Regions from separate parts of the Enterobacter chuandaensis genome, predicted to be linked through region 1. Evidence: predicted binding sites of a transcription regulator. Region 1 holds the regulator's gene; the other holds the start of a gene.

What was found. The regulator Fur, encoded in region 1, represses iron uptake genes when iron is present. The targets are predictions, from matches to a motif close to ATAATAATGAGAACNACTATCAA.
Region 2: the regulator Fur is predicted to act here: its motif matches at 5,812-5,834, upstream of exbB (tol-pal system-associated acyl-CoA thioesterase).

The regions. Positions count from the first base shown of each region.
Region 1 covers NZ_CP097173.1:1,361,899-1,372,946, reverse strand. The annotation lists gene ybfF (esterase) at 1-171, shown strand, start outside; gene ybfE (LexA regulated protein) at 300-587, shown strand; gene fldA (flavodoxin FldA) at 743-1,273, shown strand; gene fur (ferric iron uptake transcriptional regulator) at 1,564-2,010, shown strand; gene chiQ (ChiQ/YbfN family lipoprotein) at 2,112-2,438, opposite strand; gene chiP (chitoporin ChiP) at 2,486-3,883, opposite strand; gene glnS (glutamine--tRNA ligase) at 4,331-5,998, opposite strand; gene nagE (N-acetylglucosamine-specific PTS transporter subunit IIBC) at 6,178-8,199, opposite strand; gene nagB (glucosamine-6-phosphate deaminase) at 8,527-9,327, shown strand; gene nagA (N-acetylglucosamine-6-phosphate deacetylase) at 9,382-10,530, shown strand; gene nagC (DNA-binding transcriptional regulator NagC) at 10,539-11,048, shown strand, end outside.
Region 2 covers NZ_CP097173.1:3,918,254-3,929,301, forward strand. The annotation lists gene MX657_RS18825 (aldo/keto reductase) at 1-772, shown strand, start outside; gene MX657_RS18830 (TIGR00645 family protein) at 837-1,325, opposite strand; gene MX657_RS18835 (ESA_00282 family adhesion-associated protein) at 1,407-1,910, opposite strand; gene MX657_RS18840 (hypothetical protein) at 2,014-2,418, shown strand; gene MX657_RS18845 (cytoplasmic protein) at 2,420-2,866, shown strand; gene MX657_RS18850 (methyl-accepting chemotaxis protein) at 2,863-4,314, opposite strand; gene exbD (TonB system transport protein ExbD) at 4,589-5,014, opposite strand; gene exbB (tol-pal system-associated acyl-CoA thioesterase) at 5,019-5,750, opposite strand; gene metC (cystathionine beta-lyase) at 6,002-7,189, shown strand; gene yghB (DedA family general envelope maintenance protein YghB) at 7,332-7,991, shown strand; gene MX657_RS18875 (AraC family transcriptional regulator) at 8,037-8,936, opposite strand; gene yqhD (alcohol dehydrogenase) at 9,132-10,295, shown strand; gene dkgA (2,5-didehydrogluconate reductase DkgA) at 10,401-11,048, shown strand, end outside.

The DNA of each region.
Region 1 (11,048 bases):
CGCGGCGGTAACTCGCCTTACGTCACCGATGCGTACCGCGACGTGCTGCTGGCGCAGTTCCCGCAGGCGCGCGCCCACGTGATTGCCGGGGCCGGACACTGGGTTCATGCAGAAAAACCTGACGCCGTACTGCGCGCCATTCGCCGCTATCTCGCTGATACTGCAAATTGATTAAAAAGAGAGCGACTGGAAGGCTGCGGGCTTCCAGTCGTTGGCGTGCCGTTTTTGGTGATGTATGATGGCGCGCTTATCGCCCGGGCATTAGCAGGGCGGCGTGTTTCCCCCGAAGTCTCAGAATCATGGCCAAAGAACAAACGGACCGTACGACACTAGATCTGTTCGCGAATGAGCGTCGACCGGGACGACCGAAAACGAATCCGCTTTCGCGCGATGAACAGCTGCGTATTAATAAACGCAATCAGCTTAAACGCGATAAAAATCGTGGGCTTAAGCGTGTCGAACTGAAGCTCAACGCCGACGCGGTCGATGCGCTTAATGAACTGGCGGAGGCGCGTAATATCAGCCGCAGCGAGCTCATTGAAGAGATGTTGATCGCCCAGCTAGAGACGTTGCGCAGCCAGGCATAAGTCTGAAAATCCCCTTTATCGCCCTTTTCATGTAGCACAGAGTGCAGTCCTGCGCGATAGCTGTTTCCGCAGGGTTGCCTGTTCTGCTATTATTGCCCTTATCCGTGGACAATTTGCGCCACCATACCATTAAGTTTCAAGAGGTTATTTTACTCATGGCAATCATCGGCATTTTCTTCGGCAGTGATACCGGCAATACCGAAAATATCGCAAAAAACATTCAGAAACAGCTCGGTAAAGACGTTGCTGATGTGCATGACATCGCCAAGAGCAGCAAAGAAGATCTCGAGGGCTATGACATCCTGCTGCTGGGTATTCCTACCTGGTACTACGGTGAAGCCCAGTGCGACTGGGATGATTTCTTCCCGACGCTGGAAGAGGTGGACTTCAACGGCAAGCTGGTTGCCCTGTTCGGTTGTGGCGATCAGGAAGACTACGCCGAGTACTTCTGTGACGCGCTGGGCACCATCCGCGACATCATTGAGCCACGCGGTGCAGCAATTGTCGGTCACTGGCCAACGGCGGGTTACCACTTTGAAGCCTCTAAAGGTCTGGCAGATGATGACCACTTCGTTGGCCTGGCCATCGATGAAGACCGTCAGCCAGAGTTGACCGCAGAGCGTGTTGAAAAATGGGTTAAGCAGGTTCGTGAAGAACTGCACCTGGATGACATTCTGAACGCCTGATTTTTTTCGCGGCGCGACTCCGGTTGCGCCCGTTTTCCAGGTAAAACCGATTAAATTAATTGCTACAAACTTTTAACTTTTTCGCCCAGACCTGTACAATGTCTCCCTGGTAAAATGTGGTTTCCATTGAGCAAGTTTGTTGGTGATACCCCATTTTTATAAGCATACTTTGCCTGAGACTTGCAGTTTTCATTTAGCCATGGCAGTTCTATAATGAGACGCATTATCCAAGGTGCATTTTCTGTCACTTCCTCCAGAAGTGAATCGTTTAGCAACAGGACAGATTCCGCATGACTGACAACAATACCGCATTAAAGAAGGCTGGCCTGAAAGTAACGCTTCCTCGGTTAAAAATCCTTGAAGTGCTTCAGGGTCCAGACAATCACCATGTCAGTGCGGAAGACCTCTATAAACGTCTTATCGACATGGGTGAAGAGATTGGGCTGGCCACCGTTTATCGCGTGCTGAACCAGTTTGATGACGCGGGCATTGTTACCCGTCATAATTTCGAAGGCGGTAAATCTGTTTTCGAACTGACCCAGCAGCAGCACCACGATCACCTGATCTGCCTCGATTGCGGCAAGGTCATTGAATTCAGCGATGATTCTATCGAAGCGCGTCAGCGTGAAATCGCAGCCCGTCATGGCATCCGCCTGACCAACCACAGCCTGTACCTTTACGGTCACTGCGCTGAAGGTGATTGCCGCGAGAATGAACACGCGCACGACGCAAAATAAGTCAGCGTTCATACTCTGAGCCAGCCGAAAGGTTGGCTTTTTTTTGCCTTTTTTGGGCAATAAAAAGCCCGGTAGCGCAGCGCCACCGGGCGTAAAGTAACTTATTTATTGTTATTGCGTATCTCGTTCCAGATCTTATCGCAACGCTTTGCGACTTCCTGATCGTTACCGGTTTTACGCGCCTGGATACAGGCCTGGTAATCCATCACGCGAATATTCTCCTGCGTTGCAAACTGCTCATGCGCTTTCTCTTTCTTCAGCACATTTAGCACGTTCTGACAGGCTTCAATTTTCTCCGGCGATCCTTCCGCACTATTAATACAGGCGCTATACGCCTCCTTCAGACGGGAGTCCTCTTTTGGCGCCTGAGTCTGCGTGCACGCCACCAGCCCTGATGCCAACAGCGCGACGATTACGATTTTTTTCATCATGTGCACTCTCCATACCGGCAGGAGTCACCCCGCCGGTGCGTTCATCAGAAGATAGTGAATGGGGCGATAACCATGAATTTCACGTCACGTTCATCCTGGAAGATGTTGCCGTAACCGCCCGCGTAGCTTGGGATATCGGAGTGGTTGTCATACTGCGTGAAGTGCAGTTTGAACATCGTGCCTTTCGCGCGGCCATCCTGCAGGGTGTAGATAGCATCCAGGCTGTAGGAGGACTCTTTCAGGCGATAGTTTGGATCGTAGTACGCATCCGGCGTAGCCATATCGGCAGGTTTTGCGTCCCAGGCGTAAGCGTAAGAAGCGCCCACTGCCCAGCCCGGCAGGTTCCAGTTTTTCAGGTCATACATGGCGCCGAAGAAGACCGCTTTTTCGCCGTCGGCGTTGAAGTCAGAGCGGTTATCCCACCAGATATCAAGACGGCCGTTAGATGAGGCATAGGTTGGGGTCATACGCTGCAGGAAGTAGCCCTGCTGCCCTTCCGCCTTCACCCATGTGCCTTCCAGGCGTAAATCAACCTGGCCAACCTTGTAGCCGAAGGTCAACGCCTGCAGCCACGCGGTGCCGTTATAAATGTCATTTACACTGCCATCGCTGACTTTATCGCGCGTACCGTAGAACTGATAGCTGGTGCTCAGCGGGCTACCGGCGATATCAAATTTGTAGCTGGCTTTAGCAAAATACTGATCGATATAGCCTTCGGCCTGGCCAAATGCGGCTTCCAGAACCAAATCGTTTTTAAAGTCGTACTTCGCGCCCAGCGAGTGGAGGTATTCGACTTTGGTTTTCTTATCGTTCTGGTAGAACTTATCCATCTCAATGTGCCACGGCGCTTTGTACTCGTTGGTCCACATATAGGAGAAGCTCAACGCACCCGCATCACCATAGTCAAAGTTAGCCCCTGCTTCTGCACCCTGGTAAGTGCCCGGCATAAAGCTCCAGTGCGGCGCTAACAGCGTCTGGCCAGTTGGCTGAATATAGCCCCCACGCGCCCAGACCGGGCCGTATTTAAATTTCGCTGCGGCCTTATAAAGGCTGATACCACTTTTATCCCCGGACCAGTCTTCATCGTAGGCTTTATTGCTGGAGGAGAACGCAATTTCGTTCGGGTGACCGCTATCGCCGTTTTCAGCCATTTCAATCGCGGTAAATGCGGCAATATCCAGACCGAACATATCGGCGGCATAGCCTGACTGGAAGTCCAGGTTGGCGTTCCAGGTAGAATGAGAGAGGTTAGTTTTGTATTTATCTTCAGTGACGTCTTTACGGTCACGCTCACGCTGCCAGTAATAAATACCGCCCGTAAGGGTAGAATCTTCGATGAAACCTGCTGCTTTCGCCTCTGGCACAACCACCAGGCCCGACATTGCTGTCACACCGGCGATAGCCAGCGCCAGCGCACTACGTTTGCCACTGAACGTACGCATAGATTATTCCTCTTTGACGAATTAAAACGCCTTAAACGGCGAAAAACAGAAAAGACCAAATGGTCAGGGGTAGTTATAAATACCCTCGAATTAACTACCGTCTTTAGGTTATTTTTCGCGACGCGAATTATCAATGCTTTTCAGTGGGCAAAAGTCAGGATTATGACGAAGTGCACATAATTGGTAGTGGTTTGTAACATTTAGCGCGAGGCGAGGTTTGGCGGGGCAAGGCGTTAATTTCTGGAGGATAAAACCGTTAAATTTCGCTAATTTCAACTTATTCCGGACTGGTGAAAATATACAAACTTTTTTTTGAAAAATAAGTAGCACCGCATTGACCTGAAATTTCAGCCAGACCTATTTTAGCTCCGCTATAACGATATGATCATTCAATAAAAAAACGCCGCAATAAGCGGCGTTTGTTTCTCATTGACCAGAGCAGCAATATTATTCGCCGATCTTCGTCCAGGTATCACGCAGGCCTACGGTGCGGTTAAATACCGGTTTTTCAGCGGTGCTGTAACGGCTGTCCAGGCAGAAGTAACCTTCACGCTCGAACTGGAACGCTTTGCCCGCTTCAGCCGCTTTAAGCGATGGCTCCGCATAACCCTGTTTGATTACCAGCGATTCCGGGTTGATGGTTGCCAGGAAGTCTTCCGCTGCGCCCGGGTTAGGCACGCTGAACAGACGATCGTACAGACGAATTTCAACCGGCAGCGCGTGGGAAGCGCTCACCCAGTGGATAACGCCTTTCACCTTGCGGCCATCCGCCGGATCTTTGCTCAGCGTTTCAGCATCATAAGAGCAGAAGATGGTGGTGATATTCCCTTCTGCATCTTTCTCTACGCGCTCGGCTTTGATGACGTAGGCGTTACGCAGACGCACTTCTTTACCCAGCACCAGACGCTTGTACTGCTTGTTGGCCTCTTCGCGGAAGTCAGCACGGTCGATCCAGATTTCACCGCTGAACGGCACGTCACGGCTTCCCATTTCCGGTTTGTTCGGATGGTTAGGCATGGAGACCAGTTCACTTCCACCCTGCGGGTAGTTTTCGATAACCAGCTTAACCGGATCGATAACCGCCATTGCACGCGGGGCGTTTTCGTTGAGGTCTTCACGAATGCAGGATTCCAGAGACGCCATTTCGATGGTGTTATCCTGCTTGGTCACGCCGATGCGTTTGCAGAACTCACGAATAGAGGCGGCAGTGTAACCACGACGGCGCAGACCAGAGATGGTTGGCATACGCGGGTCGTCCCAGCCTTCAACGTGCTTGTCGGTCACCAGCAGGTTCAGCTTACGCTTGGACATCACGGTGTATTCCAGATTCAGACGAGAGAACTCGTACTGGCGCGGATGCACAGGAATGGTGATGTTATCCAGCACCCAGTCGTACAGACGACGGTTGTCCTGGAACTCCAGCGTACACAGGGAGTGCGTAATGCCTTCCAGCGCATCGCTGATGCAGTGGGTGAAGTCGTACATCGGGTAGATGCACCACTTGTTGCCGGTCTGGTGGTGTTCTGCGAACTTAATGCGGTACAGCACCGGATCGCGCATCACGATGAACGGCGATGCCATGTCGATTTTGGCACGCAGGCACGCTTTGCCTTCTTCGAAGCCACCAGCACGCATTTTTTCAAACAGCGCCAGATTCTCTTCCACGCTGCGATCGCGGAACGGGCTGTTTTTGCCCGGCGCGGTCAGCGTACCGCGGTATTCGCGGATCTCATCGGCAGACAGCTCGTCGACATACGCCAGGCCTTTGTTGATCAGTTCCACCGCATAGGCATACAGCTGATCAAAATAGTCAGATGAGTAGCAGATATCGCCAGACCAGTTGAAGCCCAGCCATTGCACGTCGTTTTTAATGGACTCAACGTATTCGATGTCTTCTTTTACTGGGTTGGTGTCATCGAAACGCAGGTTGCACTGGCCCTGGTAGTCTTGCGCAATACCAAAGTTCAGGCAGATCGATTTCGCGTGACCAATGTGCAGGTAACCGTTCGGCTCCGGCGGGAAACGCGTATGGACTGTGGTGTGCTTACCACTGGCCAGATCTTCATCGATGATCTGACGAATAAAGTTACTCGGGCGGGCTTCTGCCTCACTCATCGTGGATTCCTCAAAGCGTAAACAACGTATAACGGCGTATGATCTTATAAGCCGGACGTAGTGACAACCCTTAGTTACGGAAAATACGTATCAGATGAAAATAATGGGGGCGTTTGCTGCAAAAAAAAGCGGCGGAGGATATCCCCCGCCGCTTAAGGCATGACTCTACTCAGGAGCGATTACTTGCCTTTAATCTCATACAGTGGTGTCTGACCCGCAACCACCTGACCTTTTGCCTGGAGTACCAGACCGCTAAAGTCGTCGATGTTGCTGCACACAACCGGGCTAATCATCGAACGCGCGTTGGCGTTCAGGAAGTCCAGATCCATTTCCAGAATCGGCTGACCGGCCACCACTTCGGCACCCTCTTCCACCAGGCGAGTAAAGCCCTGACCGTTCAGCGCAACGGTATCGATACCCATATGGACAACGATCTCCGCGCCTTTTTCGGTTTCGAGGCAGAACGCGTGGTTAGTGTTGAAGATTTTCACGATGGTACCAGCCGCCGGAGACACAACGGTTTTGTCCGTTGGCTTCACCGCCACGCCGTCACCGACCGCTTTGCTGGCGAACGCTTCGTCAGGAACCTGCTCAAGCGCAACCACGTCACCGGTGACAGGAGAAACCAGCGCAGCGATGGTCACCGCGTTTGGCACCGCCTTCGGTTTTGCAGCCGCTGGCGCAGCGGCAGGTGCGGCAGAAGCTTCTGCAGCAGCTACCGGACCGGTGGTTTTCATGGCGTTAGCAATTTTCTCAGCCACGAAGCCGACGATGATCTGCACGCTGGTTTTGTTCAGGCGGATAACGCCAGAAGCACCCAGACGTTTTGCCAGCGCTTCGTTCACCAGAGAAGAGTCTTTCACGTTCAGACGCAGACGAGTGATACAGGCATCAATACCGGTCAGGTTGTCAGAACCGCCCACAGCGGCGATGTACTGACGCGCCAGGCCAGAAACGTCCTGCTCCTGAGCACCGCTCACGTTCACATCCTGACCATCCGCTTCGCTACCGGCCACAGCCAGCTCGCGACCCGGGGTCATCAGGTTGAATTTGGTGATAGTGAAGCGGAACACCACGTAGTAGATAACGAAGAACACCAGACCTTGTGGGATCAGCATCCACCAGTGGGTCGCCAGCGGGTTACGGGACGACAGCACCATATCCACCAGACCGGCGCTGAAGCCGAAACCGGCAATCCACTGCATGCTTGCAGCGATGAACACGGAGATACCGGTCAGCACAGCGTGGATCACATACAGAACCGGCGCAACGAACATGAAGGAGAATTCCAGCGGCTCGGTGATACCGGTGAAGAAGGCAGCGAACGCACCTGCCATCATGATACCCAGCACTTTCGCTTTGTTTTCAGGGCGCGCGCAGTGGTAGATAGCCAGCGCTGCACCCGGCAGGCCGAACATCATGATTGGGAAGAAGCCCGCCTGGTAACGACCGGTGATACCTACCACCGCTTTACCGGCTTCGATGGACTGTGCGCCACCCAGGAAGTTAGGAATATCGTTAATACCGGCAACGTCGAACCAGAACACGGAGTTCAGCGCATGGTGCAGACCAACCGGGATCAGCAGACGGTTGAAGAACGCGTACACGCCCGCACCGACGGAACCCAGTTTCTGGATGTGTTCACCGAAGTTCACCAGACCGTCGAAGATAACCGGCCAGATGTACATCAGGATGAACGCAACGAAAATCATCACGAAAGAGGTCAGGATGGGCACCAGACGGCGACCGCTGAAGAACGACAGCGCCTTTGGCAGCTCAACGCTGCTGAAGCGGTTGTACAGTTCCGCAGAGATAATACCGACGAGGATACCCACGAACTGGTTGCTGATCTTACCGAACGCGGCTGGAACCTGGTCCGCCGGGATCTTCTGGATCATGGAAACCGCAGCCGGAGAACAGAGCGTGGTCAGCACCAGGAAGCCCACGAAACCGGTCAGCGCCGCAGCACCGTCTTTATCTTTGGACATACCGTAAGCCACACCAATGGCAAACAGCACGGACATGTTGTCGATGATGGCGGAACCAGATTTAATGAAGAACGCCGCTAATGCGTTGTCTCCACCCCAGCCTACCGGGTCAATCCAGTAACCGACACCCATTAATATCGCTGCCGCCGGCAGCGTGGCGACCGGCACCATAAGCGCACGGCCAACCTTCTGTAAATAACCTAGAATACTCACTTTCTTCCCCCTATGAGACCCCGTTTCAGGCACGTTCTCTGCTGTGTTTTTTATTGTGTCACTAATTATTAATACAGTTGATGATTCACTGGCATTGTGAGTGTGTGAAAAATTAATTCGTATCGCAAATTAAACACCCATTTTTTGTGATTTTTGTCACCAAATATCGTAATCACCCCTCCCTTTCACTGGCTAACAGTCAAAACTTATTTTATCATTCAAAAAATCGAGACGGATTGATCCGGCCTGAAAGGTTCCAGGTTACGCTTAAGCATCAGGTTCCGATACCCATCCGCCCACTCTTCTACTTAAACTTTGAGGTGAACAATGAGACTGATTCCCCTGGCAACTGCTGAACAAGTCGGTAAATGGGCCGCTCGCCATATCGTTAACCGTATTAATGCCTTCAAGCCTACTGCCGATCGTCCCTTCGTTCTTGGCCTTCCAACCGGTGGTACTCCACTAACCGCGTACAAAGCGCTGGTTGAAATGCACAAAGCGGGCCAGGTTAGCTTTAAACATGTTGTGACCTTCAACATGGATGAATATGTCGGCCTGCCAAAAGAACATCCGGAAAGCTACCATAGCTTTATGCACCGCAATTTCTTTGATCACGTTGATATCCCAGCTGAAAATATTAATCTGCTGAATGGAAATGCGCCGGATATTGACGCAGAATGCCGCCAGTACGAAGAAAAAATCCGTTCTTACGGTAAAATCCATCTGTTCATGGGTGGCGTGGGTAACGATGGTCATATCGCGTTCAACGAACCAGCTTCTTCTCTGGCTTCCCGTACCCGTATTAAAACGCTGACCCATGACACCCGCGTGGCAAACTCCCGCTTCTTTGACGGTGATGTGAACCAGGTTCCAAAATACGCCCTGACCGTTGGCGTAGGCACCCTGCTGGATGCCGAAGAAGTGATGATTCTGGTGCTGGGCGGCGTGAAAGCGCAGGCGCTCCAGGCTGCCGTTGAAGGCAACGTTAACCACATGTGGACTATCAGCTGCCTGCAGCTGCATCCGAAATCAGTTATCGTCTGCGACGAGCCGTCCACGATGGAGCTGAAGGTGAAAACGTTGAAATACTTCAATGAGTTAGAAGCTGAGAACATCAAAGGTCTGTAATTGAATAACCGCCTCTTCATCAAGAGGCGGCCGCTTTTTTAACCGGGGGTCGTTATGTACGCTTTAACCCACGGTCGGATTTATACCGGCCATGAAATTCTGGATGACCATGCGATTGTTATCGCCAATGGCCTGATTGAACGTGTTTGTCCGCTGGCAGAACTGCCGCCGGAGATTGAACAGCGCTCACTCAATGGAGCAACGATCTCCCCCGGTTTCATCGACGTACAGCTGAACGGCTGCGGCGGTGTGCAGTTCAATGATACCGCCGAGGCGGTGACGGTTGAAACGCTGAAAATCATGCAGAAAGCTAACGAGAAATCAGGCTGCACCAGCTATCTGCCAACGCTCATCACCAGCAGTGATGACCTGATGAAACAGGGTATCCGCGTGATGCGCGAATACCTGGCGAAACATCCGAATCAGGCGCTGGGCCTGCACCTGGAAGGACCGTGGCTGAACATAGTTAAGAAAGGGACGCATAACCCGGACTACGTTCGCAAACCGGACGCCGAACTGGTCGACTACATGTGTGCCAACGCTGATGTCATCACCAAAGTCACACTGGCGCCTGAAATGACCGGTACGGAGGTCATCAGCAAACTGGCTGCCGCCGGGATTGTCGTTTCAGCAGGCCACTCAAACGCCACGCTGAAAGAAGCCAAAGCGGGCTTCCGGGCGGGTATTACCTTTGCTACACACCTTTACAACGCCATGCCGTATATTACCGGCCGTGAACCGGGTCTGGTCGGGGCGATTCTCGACGAGCCAGACGTCTACTGCGGCATTATTGCTGATGGTATGCACGTTGATTACACCAATATTCGCAACGCTAAACGGCTGAAAGGTGACAAGCTCTGCCTGGTCACCGATGCTACCGCGCCAGCAGGTGCAAATATTGAGCAGTTCATTTTTGCCGGTAAAACAATATACTACCGCAACGGACTGTGTGTGGATGAAAACGGTACGCTGAGTGGCTCCTCTTTGACCATGATTGAAGGGGTGCGTAACCTGGTTGAGCATTGTGGGATTGCACTTGATGAAGTCCTGCGTATGGCCACCCTTTATCCTGCTCGCGCGATGGGCGTGGATAAACAGCTTGGCGGAATTGCACCAGGTATGGTTGCAAACCTGACGGCATTCACACACGATTATAAAATTATTAAGACCATCGTTAATGGTAACGAGGTCGTCACTGAGTAAGTAAAAGTATGACACCAGGCGGACAAGCTCAAATCGGTAATGTCGATCTCGTTAAACAACTTAACAGTGCGGCGGTATATCGTCTGATTGACCAACACGGTCCAATCTCGCGGATCCAGATAGCCGAACAAAGCCAGCTTGCTCCCGCCAGCGTGACAAAAATTACCCGCCAGCTCATTGAGCGCGGTTTGATCAAAGAAGTCGATCAGCAGGCCTCCACCGGGGGCCGCCGCGCCATCTCTATTATTACCGAAACCCGCAACTTCCAGGCCATTGGCGTCCGGCTTGGTCGTCATGACACCACGCTCACGCTGTACGATCTGAGCAGCAAAGCCATTGCCGAAGAGCACTACCCGCTGCCAGAGCGCACCCAGGAGACGCTGGAACACGCGCTGCTGAATACCATCGCGCACTTTATTGAAAGCTGTCAGCGTAAAATTCGCGAACTCATCGCCATCTCCGTCATTCTGCCGGGCCTGGTCGACCCGGAAAGCGGCGTTATTCGTTACATGCCGCAT
Region 2 (11,048 bases), 2.1 Mb from region 1:
CGAGCTGATTATCTCCACCAAAGCCGGTTACGACATGTGGCCCGGACCTTATGGGTCCGGTGGTTCACGTAAATATCTGCTCGCCAGTCTCGATCAGAGCCTGAAGCGCATGGGTCTGGAATATGTTGATATCTTCTACTCCCACCGCGTGGACGAAAATACGCCAATGGAAGAGACGGCCTCCGCGCTGGCCCATGCGGTTCAGAGCGGGAAAGCGCTGTACGTGGGCATTTCCTCCTACTCTACCGAGCGCACACAAAAAATGGCCGCGCTGCTGCACGAGTGGAAGATCCCGCTGCTGATCCACCAGCCATCCTATAACCTGCTTAACCGCTGGGTCGATAAGACCGGCTTGCTGGATGCGCTGGAAGCTAACGGCACGGGCTGCATCGCCTTTACCCCGCTCGCGCAGGGTCTGCTGACCGGAAAATACCTGAACGGTATTCCGGAAGGTTCACGCATGGAGCGTGAAGGCAATAAAGTGCGCGGTCTGACGCAGAAAATGCTGACCGACGCCAACCTGAGCAGCCTTCGCCTGCTGAACGAGATGGCACAGGCGCGCGGGCAGACCATGGCGCAAATGGCGTTGAGCTGGTTGCTGAAAGATACGCGCGTGACGTCAGTGCTGATTGGCGCAAGCCGCCCTGAACAGCTTGCTGAGAACGTTCGGGCGCTGGATAACCTGCTCTTTACTGAGGAAGAGCTCACGCGGATTGACCAGCACGTGGCGGATGGTGAGCTGAATTTGTGGCAGGCCTCGTCGGATAAATAGCTTTTCCCCTCACCCTGCCCTCTCGCCAGAGGGGAGAGGGCAGGGTGAGGGAGAAATGTGTACCTTATTTCTTACTGATCTTATCCAGATACCCCATCACAAACGCCGACAGCACAAACGTCAGGTGGATGATCACGTACCACATCAGCTTGTTATCCGGGACGTTTTTCGCATCCATAAACACACGTAACAGGTGGATAGAGGAGATTGCCACAATCGAGGCGGCCACTTTATTCTTCAGCGAGGAGGCGTCCATTTTGCCCAGCCAGTTGAGCTTCTCCTTGCGCTCGTCGATATCAAGCTGGGAGACAAAATTCTCATAGCCGGAAAACATCACCATCACCAGCAAACCACCCACCAGCGTCATATCCACCAGCGACAGCAGAACCAGAATCAGGTCCGCTTCGGCGACGGAAAAAATGTTCGGCAGAACATGGAAGATTTCCTGGAAGAACTTAATCGTCAGCGCGATCAGCGCCAGCGAAAGGCCAAAATAGACGGGGGCCAGTATCCAGCGAGAGGCGTACATGGCGTTTTCGAAGAAGCGTTCCATAAAGTCCTGTTTGCAAAAGAAACCAGCGCCCAGTATATCTCAACGGCGCTGACTGTTTGCAAGAACTAACCAGTGTATTGCTCAGACGTTGTCCGGGTTAACCTCCGGACGCGCGTACTGCGGCCAGACCAGCGCCACCAGTTCCGGGTAGGCTTCCAGGCTGAACTCGCGAAAACATTGACGTAGATTTAATACGTCCAGGTCGGCACAGGAGACTTTCTCACCGTTAAGACAGCGCTTTTTGATATTGTCGTAATATTTATAAACCGCTGAATTCAGGTCGCTACACCGACGCTGCGCCTCAAACAGACCGGGCGTGTCGTTAATTTCCGACATATTCATGCGCTTAATTGTCGCATGTAAGAAGTCGATATATTCGTGATTCACCCGCCAGTACCAAACGGGTGTTACCGAGTTCATCAAAACGGAGAAATGGTCCTCTCCTTCCTCTTTTGTCATCAACTCAGGCTGCGGGGCTTCACCGGTGTCCTTCGAGGCTTTGGTTTTATTGAAATCCTGCATCAATAAAAGCACACCAGCGGTCAGTAATAGTAATACGATGACCGTAAAAAAGATGCTGTTCATGGGTTGGCTCCATTTTTTTTGATTTTAAAATTGCCTCATGATATTGTCAACGAATCTCACGCCTTTACCAACCCCACCCTGTTGAAATTAAAGGAAATTAAAAATGCTGCCCGACTATCTCGTCCCGGCCAAGTACCACATTGCGCCTGTGGAACAGCAACCGACGGAAGCAGAAAAAAAGGCGAGTTTCACTCAGGGGAAAAGAAAACTCTCTGATTTCGAACCTGATATATTAATTGGCGTCTCCAGCACCGGCAAATCCCGTAATATGCTGCTGGAAGAGCACGATCGCCATATAAAAGATCGCTTATTTCGCGCTATCAAAATTGAAGCGTTCGTCCATCTGCTGAATGACCTGCAGGCTGAAGGCGAAATAGATGCCCAGAAACTCAGTCAAATAATGGCCGAAAAAACGAAAGAAATAAATGAAGCGGGCAATGAAATTTGGCTTAATCTAATTACGCGCGAGAAAAACAACCCTATTTTTTATACCCTGGGGGAAGATTAACGTGAAAGAAGTTAAAGATAACGACGTTTATTTGACTTTAGATGATAAAAAAAGTGATGAATTTATCTTAAAGCAAAATCTCGAAGCCTTAAGAAACACTAAAAATGACGAGATGACGCGTATTACCCAGGATCTGGTATCGATCCCGGCCACGCTGGTGCGTCTGAAATGGCAGAATCGCCGCGAGATTTATCCCCTGCAGGTCAAAGAAGAGATTTACGGTGCCGTGATGAACACCATCATTGAGCAACGACCCGAGCTGAAAGAGAAGCTACTGGGACGCCTTGAGGCCAACTACCAATATCTGCTTGCCAGAGAAACCGCCACCCTGCGGCTGACGCGCAAACTGTCAGAGGGAAAGTACCGGACTTCAAACGTCACCTGCGTTGCGCTCGATGAAGATGCGCTGGCAGTTGACGCCAGCGCCTCCTCAACACCGCAAAGCTAATTAAATCTGAATACGGCAATCGCCTCTTTTAACTGACCCGTCTGCTGACGCTGCTGCTCCGCAACCTGCAACGTTTGCGCTACGTGACGCACGTTCTCCTGCACGCTGGCATCAATGCTGGCAATACTGTCGTTCATCTGCGCAATGCTCGCCCGCTGTTGTTCGCTCATCTGCGAAAGCTCTTCCAGCAGGGAGCGAAGCCCTTCGATGCTCTCAATGATCGACCTCATCGTTAACCCGGCGTGCTCCACCTGCTCGACGCCATGCTGCGTGGTCGCCTGCGATGCGGTCAGAAGCTGGCGGATATCTTTTGCCGCCCCCTCACTGCGCTGGGCCAGCATGCGCACTTCAGAGGCCACCACCGCAAACCCTTTGCCGTGCTCACCCGCTCTGGCAGCTTCGACCGAGGCGTTGAGCGACAGAATATTCGTCTGGAACGCGATGCCGTCAATCAACTCCAGAATGGCGTAGATGCGCTGCGACTCCTCGCGGATCTGCTCCATCGCCGCGATCGCCTGACGTACGTTGTTGCCGCCCTGCTCCGCCACGTGACTGGTGCTGAGGGCTACCTCTCTTACAAGGCTGGCCTTTTCGCTGGTCAGGGTGGCAACCGCTCTGAGCTGTTCCATAGCGCTGGCTGCCGTTGCCAGCGAACTTGCCTGATGTTCGGTGCGTTCCGACAGCGCGTTATTGCGCTGACCCAGCGCACGCGACGCCTCCAGCAATTGCCCAATGTTAGCGCTGACCTGTTCAAGCGTGGACCGCATGGTGCCAAGCGTCAGGCTAAACGTGCGCGCAAAAGGGGACTCGGCGGGCATCGCATCGACGGCGAGCGTCAGATATCCCGGTTCGCGGTTGATCACGCCCGCAAGGCTTGCCACCTCGCTCGCCGAGCGGGCATCCTGCTCCATTCTCACCGCCAGCAGAACCAGGATAGCGGTCTGAGCCACCACAAACAGCCCGTGGAACACCACCATATGAAAGCCCGTGTGGGTGAAAACCACGACACCATAGAGATCGTTTTCCTGCAGATAGTTAAATATCAAATGGTGTAATGCGATGACCGCAGCCCCCATCACCAGGGGCCGCCAGTCCCGCCAGGCCAGCAATGCGGAGAGCAGGACGAAAACAGAGAAATGGTATTCGGTCTCCCCCTCCCCCAGATGGATCAGCAGCGCGGAAAAGGCCATCAGCACAAACGCAGAACTCAGATGCAGCAGCAGAGCGCCCGGGAAGCATAGCGTCATCACCGTGGAAAAGAGCGCCAGCAGAGTCCCGGCCGTCGCCCCCTGAACCAGATTGTCATTCATATAGCCCACCCCGAGCGATACGGCCCATAGCGCCCAGACCAGAACCAGAATTAAACGGTCGGCACGCCGACGGATTGCCGTTAAGGAGATAAGATCGCGTGCTGGCGCGTGAGGACGCAGCCCTGTCGTGATAGCCATAGGGAGTCTCTTGCTGTGCAGGTGAATTAAACCCTTCAAAGAAGGTATGTTTTTATTATCTGTTATAAGCGTAGTGGGTATATTCCACGACGTCATTTCAGCAAAAGATATATTTTTATGGTGCAGGAGAATATTGATATTTACTTAACTATCAACAGATTATTAATCGTGGCTTTATTGATTAAGAAATATGAAGGGTGAGGATATACAGCAGAAAATAATAAAAATTTAGCGTAGCAACAAACAAAAAAGCCGGCTTTCGCCAGCTTCTTTTCTATTTTTTGGCCGCTTTCTCTTCGCCGACCAGACCAATCTTCAGATAACCCGCCTGATGCAGCGTGTCCATTACCTTCATCATGGTTTCATAGTCTACGGTTTTGTCCGCCCGGAAGAAGACGGTGGTGTCTTTCTTGCCGCCAGTAAGCTGGTCCAGCGCCGGAATAACGGAAGCATCCGTAACCGGGTCGTTGCCCAGGAACATCGATTTATCCGCTTTTACCGACAGATAGATAGGCTTTTCCGGGCGCGGCTGCGGCTGGCTGGAGGAGGCAGGCAGGTTTACCTTCACGTCCACCGTCGCCAGAGGTGCTGCCACCATAAAGATAATCAGCAGAACCAGCATGACGTCGATAAACGGCGTCACGTTGATTTCATGCATTTCGCCGTTATCGTCCAGATTTTCGTTTAGACGCATCGCCATAACTTTAACCTACGCGCAGTTTGGACGCCGCGTGCACCGGCTTAGCGCCGCTGGCGTTCAGGTCAAGATCGCGGCTTTGCAGCAGCAGAACCTGCGCGGCGACGTCGCCGAGGGTCGCTTTGTAGCTGCCAATCATACGCGCGAAGATGTTATAGATAACCACCGCCGGAATCGCCGCGACCAGGCCGATCGCCGTTGCCAGCAGCGCTTCTGCGATGCCCGGCGCAACCACCGCCAGGTTGGTGGTCTGCGTCTGTGCGATGCCGATGAAGCTGTTCATAATGCCCCAGACGGTACCGAAAAGACCGATAAACGGCGAGATCGCACCGATCGTCGCCAGATAACCATTACCGCGCCCCATATGTCGGCCAACGGCAGCGACGCGACGCTCCAGGCGGAAGCCGGTACGCTCTTTAATGCCTTCGTTATCTTCACTGCCTGCGGAGAGTTCCAGCTCGTTCTGCGCTTCGTTCACTAACAGGGTGGTCAGGCTTTTTGCGTGGAAGGATGAGGTCATATCAGAAGCCTGATCCAGAGTGCGGGCTTCAGCCAGCTGCTGCTGTTCCCGCTTAAGGCGACGCTTCTGCGAAAGCAGCTCGGCGCTTTTGCTGAAGAAAATAGCCCAGGTGACAACGGACGCCAGAATCAGGCCGATCATCACAATCTTAACCACGATGTCAGCATGATGGTACATGCCCCAAACGGAAAGATCCGTCTGCATCAAATTATTACCCACTCTGTATCTCCAGGACGCAAATCACAAATTCTGAGCGTAATAATATCAAAACGTCGTCGAATTGATAGTAGTTCTCATTAGTATTTACATAGTGCCGCAATTTTCGCTCACTTTCCTTGCGCTTACGCAGTAAAAATTTCTTATGCTCATTTTTGCTAATATTTTCTGCTTATTCGATAAGCCTGCGGGTGCAGATTTTTACAATCGTGGTAGTCTGGACGTCCAGACGTATAAAAACAGGGTTAGCGAACATGACAAAAAAGCATCTTGATACCACGCTGGTGCAGGCGGGACGCAGCAAGAAATACACGCAGGGATCGGTCAACAGCGTGATTCAACGCGCCTCCTCGCTGGTGTTTGACACCGTTGAGGATAAAAAAATCGCCACGCGTAACCGCGCAAAAGGCGGGCTGTTTTATGGCCGTCGCGGCACGCTAACCCATTTTTCACTCCAGGAAGCGATGTGCGAGCTGGAGGGCGGTGCGGGCTGCGCGCTGTTCCCGTGCGGTGCGGCGGCGGTGGCTAACACTATTCTGGCGTTTGTGGAACAGGGTGACCATATCCTGATGACCAACACCGCCTACGAGCCAAGCCAGGATTTCTGCACCAAAATCCTCAGCAAGCTCGGCGTGACCACCGGCTGGTTCGACCCGCTGATTGGGGCAGGCATTGCCGAACTTATTCAGCCAAACACGCGCATTGTGTTCCTGGAATCTCCCGGCTCCATCACCATGGAAGTGCACGACGTGCCCGCTATCGTGAAGGCCGTGCGCAGCAAAGCGCCAGAAGCCATCATCATGATCGATAACACCTGGGCGGCAGGCGTGCTGTTTAAGGCGCTGGAATTCGACATTGATATCTCGATTCAGGCGGCAACCAAATACCTGATCGGCCATTCGGACGGCATGATTGGCACCGCGGTTTCCAACGCGCGCTGCTGGGACCAGCTGCGTGAAAACGCCTATCTGATGGGGCAGATGGTCGACGCAGACACGGCCTACATGACCAGCCGCGGTCTCCGCACGCTGGGAGTTCGCCTGCGTCAGCATCATGAAAGTAGCCTGAAAATCGCTGAGTGGCTGGCGCAGCATCCGCAGGTTGAACGCGTGAATCACCCCGCGTTACCGGGCAGCAAAGGCCACGAATTCTGGCAACGTGACTTTACGGGCAGCAGCGGGCTGTTCTCGTTCGTGCTGAATAAACGGCTGAGTAATGACGAGCTGGCAAGCTATCTGGATAACTTTACCCTCTTCAGCATGGCCTACTCCTGGGGCGGCTTTGAATCCCTGATCCTGCCTAACCAGCCGGAGCAGATTGCGGCCCTGCGCCCCGGCGGTGAGGTCGATTTCAGCGGCACGCTGATTAGATTGCATATCGGTTTAGAAAGTGTGGACGATTTAATTGCGGATTTGTCAGCAGGGTTTGAACGTATCGTGTAGAGTGCAGGCTGAAAATGTACTCCTGGACGTTTTTGTGAACACTGCAAGCAGAAAAGTCTGCATGAGTTGCGTCCGCGATCAACCCCAGCGGGCCAATTCAGGAGTACAATAGCGTTATATCTGCTGTTCCACAGGAAAGTCCATGGCTGTTATTCAAGATATTATTGCGGCGCTCTGGCAACACGATTTTGCCGCGCTGGCGGATCCGCACGTCGTGGGGATTGTTTACTTCGTGATGTTCGCGACGCTGTTTCTGGAAAATGGATTACTGCCAGCCTCGTTCCTCCCCGGTGATAGCCTGCTTCTGCTCGCAGGCGCGTTAATCGGCAAGGGGGTGATGGACTTCACGCCGACGATGGTGATCCTCACGTCAGCCGCCAGCCTGGGCTGCTGGCTGAGCTATTTACAGGGCCGCTGGCTGGGCAACACGCGCGTCGTGAAAGGCTGGCTGGCGCAGCTGCCGCATAAGTATCATCAACGCGCGACCTGCATGTTCGACAGGCATGGCCTGCTGGCGCTGCTGGCCGGGCGTTTCCTGGCGTTCGTTCGCACCCTTCTGCCTACCATGGCAGGCATTTCCGGCCTCTCCAACCGCCGCTTCCAGTTCTTCAACTGGCTAAGCGCCCTGCTGTGGGTTGGCGTGGTAACCACCCTCGGTTACGCGCTGAACATGATCCCCTTTGTGAAGCACCATGAAGATCAGGTGATGACCTTCCTGATGGTGCTGCCGATATTCCTGCTGGTCGCAGGGCTGGTGGGGACGATTGCGGTGATGATTAAGAAAAAATACTGCAGCGCCTGACCCCCTCCCCCTGACCCTCTCCCCACATGGGAGAGGGGAAAAAGCCTAAGCTCCCTGCATCGTTCGGATGCGCGACGCATCTTCTCCCGGCGTAACGCCGAAATAGCGCTTAAACTCCCGACTGAACTGCGAGGCACTTTCGTACCCCACCCGCATTGCCGCCGCGCTGGCCTTCATGCCGTCGTGGATCATCAGCATCCGCGCCTTATGCAGCCGGTAGGTTTTGAGGTACTGCAACGGCGAGGTGCTGGTCACCGATTTAAAGTTATGGTGAAACGCCGAGACGCTCATGTTCGCTTCCGCCGCCAGCTGGTCGACGCTGAGGTTTTCCGTGTACTGACTTTCGATACGCTTAAGCACGCGGCTTATCAGGCTGAAGTGGGTCTGTCGGCTCACCAGCGCGAGTAACGCCCCGCCTCCCGGCCCCAGCAGCACGTGGTAAAGAATTTCGCGGATAATCTGCTTGCCGAGAATACGCGCGTCCAGCGGCCTCTCCATCACATCCAGCAGGCGCTCTATCGCGCAGAGGATCTCTTCCGACAGCGTTGCCGAGTTAATCCCGCTTGAGGCCATCGACGGCTGGAAAAGCTCGTCTTCGCCAATCTCCATTAGCAGCTCCTGCAACTGAAGAATATCGACGTTGACGCGAATACCGGCCAGCGGAACCGTCTCTGTCGCGAAGGTTTCACATTCGAAGGGTAAAGGTACTGTCAGGAGCAGGTATTCATTGGTGTCGTAGCGAAACACGCGCTCGTTGATATAGCCAATTTTATGGCCCGAAAAGAGAAAAACGATGCCCGGCTGGTACATAACCGGCGTACGCGTCCCGGGCTGCGTGCCGTAGAGCAGGCGAATGTCTGGCAGCAGATTGCTGACGCCATTTTCTTTATCTATCAGTCTCTTAATCTGCGTCGTGAGCTGAAGGCATATTGCTTCGCGGTTCATTTAGCGTTACTCCGGGTACGGTTTCCGACCCTCACAGTCTGCGCATTTTTTCGAAGTTTCTCCAGCGCTCTGTAGAAATGGGCAAGACATCGGCAGGAATGTGCATTGAGAGGATAGCGCCGGGCGGCCACAATGAGCAGCATCAGGTAGCCACCCGCGCCACCACGGTTTTTCACCCACTAAAGGGAACGAGCAATGAACAACTTTAATCTTCACACCCCAACCCGCATTCTGTTTGGTAAAGACGCCATCGCCGACCTGCGCGCGCAGATCCCTGCGGACGCCCGCGTGCTGATCACCTACGGCGGCGGCAGCGTGAAAAAAACCGGCGTGCTGGATCAGGTTTACAGCGCCCTGGACGGTCTGGACGTGCGTGAGTTCGGCGGCATCGAGCCAAACCCCTCTTATGAAACGCTGATGAACGCGGTGAAAATCGCCCGAGAAGAGAACATTACCTTCCTGCTGGCCGTCGGCGGCGGCTCCGTACTGGACGGCACCAAGTTCATCGCGGCGGCAGCGCACTACGCTGACGGCGTTGACCCGTGGCACATTCTGGAAACCCGCGGCAGCGACATTAAAAGCGCAATCCCGATGGGCTCCGTGCTGACCCTGCCGGCCACCGGCTCTGAATCCAACAAGGGCGCGGTGATCTCCCGTAAAACCACCGGCGATAAGCAGGCCTTCATGAACGAACACGTTCAGCCTGTGTTCGCGATCCTGGACCCGGTTTACACCTACACCCTGCCCGCACGTCAGGTGGCGAACGGCGTGGTCGATGCCTTTGTTCATACCGTTGAGCAGTACGTAACGTATCCGGTCGATGCCAAAATTCAGGATCGCTTCGCGGAAGGCATTCTGCTGACGCTGATTGAGGAAGGTCCGAAAGCGCTGAAAGAGCCGGAAAACTACGACGTTCGCGCGAACGTCATGTGGGCCGCGACGCAGGCGCTGAACGGTCTGATCGGCGCTGGCGTGCCGCAGGACTGGGCGACCCATATGCTCGGCCACGAGCTGACGGCGATGCACGGCCTCGATCACGCTCAGACGCTGGCCGTTGTTCTGCCTGCGCTGTGGAACGAAAAACGTGATGCAAAGCGCGCCAAATTGCTGCAGTACGCCGAGCGCGTGTGGAACATCACCGAGGGTTCTGACGACGCGCGTATTGATGCCGCCATCGAAGCGACCCGTAACTTCTTTGAGAGCCTGGGCGTACCAACGCGTCTGTCCGGCTACGGCCTGGACGGCAGTTCCATCCCTGCCCTGCTGGCGAAACTCGAAGCGCACGGCATGACCCAGCTGGGCGAGCACGGGGACATTACGCTGGACGTGAGCCGTCGTATCTACGAAGCGGCACGCTAAGCGTTTTTGCCCTCCCGACTTTCGTTTTTTGACATTTCGTCCAGACTTAATGCACACCCCATCGCCGGAGTCCCCCTCCGGCGATGCGCACCTGAAGGAGGAAAAATGGCAAACCAAACCGTAATCAAGCTGCAGGACGGCAACGTGATGCCCCAACTGGGGCTAGGTGTATGGAAAGCCGGTAACGACGAGGTCGTCTCCGCCATTCATAAAGCCCTGGAAGTCGGCTATCGGTCGATTGATACCGCCGCCGCGTACAAAAACGAGGACGGCGTGGGGACCGCACTGGCCAGCGCCGGCGTCCCCCGCGATGAACTGTTCATCACCACTAAACTGTGGAACGACGATCAAAAGCGCCCCCGCGAAGCGTTGCAGGAGAGCCTGGAGAAACTCCAGCTCGATTTCGTCGATCTGTACCTGATGCACTGGCCGGTTCCGGCTGTCGATCACTATGTTGACGCCTGGAAAGGGATGATTGACCTGCAGAAAGAGGGGCTGGTGAAAAGCATCGGCGTCTGTAACTTCCAGGTGCATCACCTGCAGCGTCTGATTGACGAAACGGGCGTCGCACCGGTGATTAACCAGATCGAGCTGCACCCGCTGATGCAGCAGCGCCAGCTTCACGCCTGGAACGCCACCCACAAGATCCAGACCGAGTCCTGGAGCCCGCTGGCGCAGGGCGGTGAAGGCGTGTTCGATCAGAAAATCATCCGCGACCTGGCGGATAAATACGGCAAAACCCCGGCGCAGATC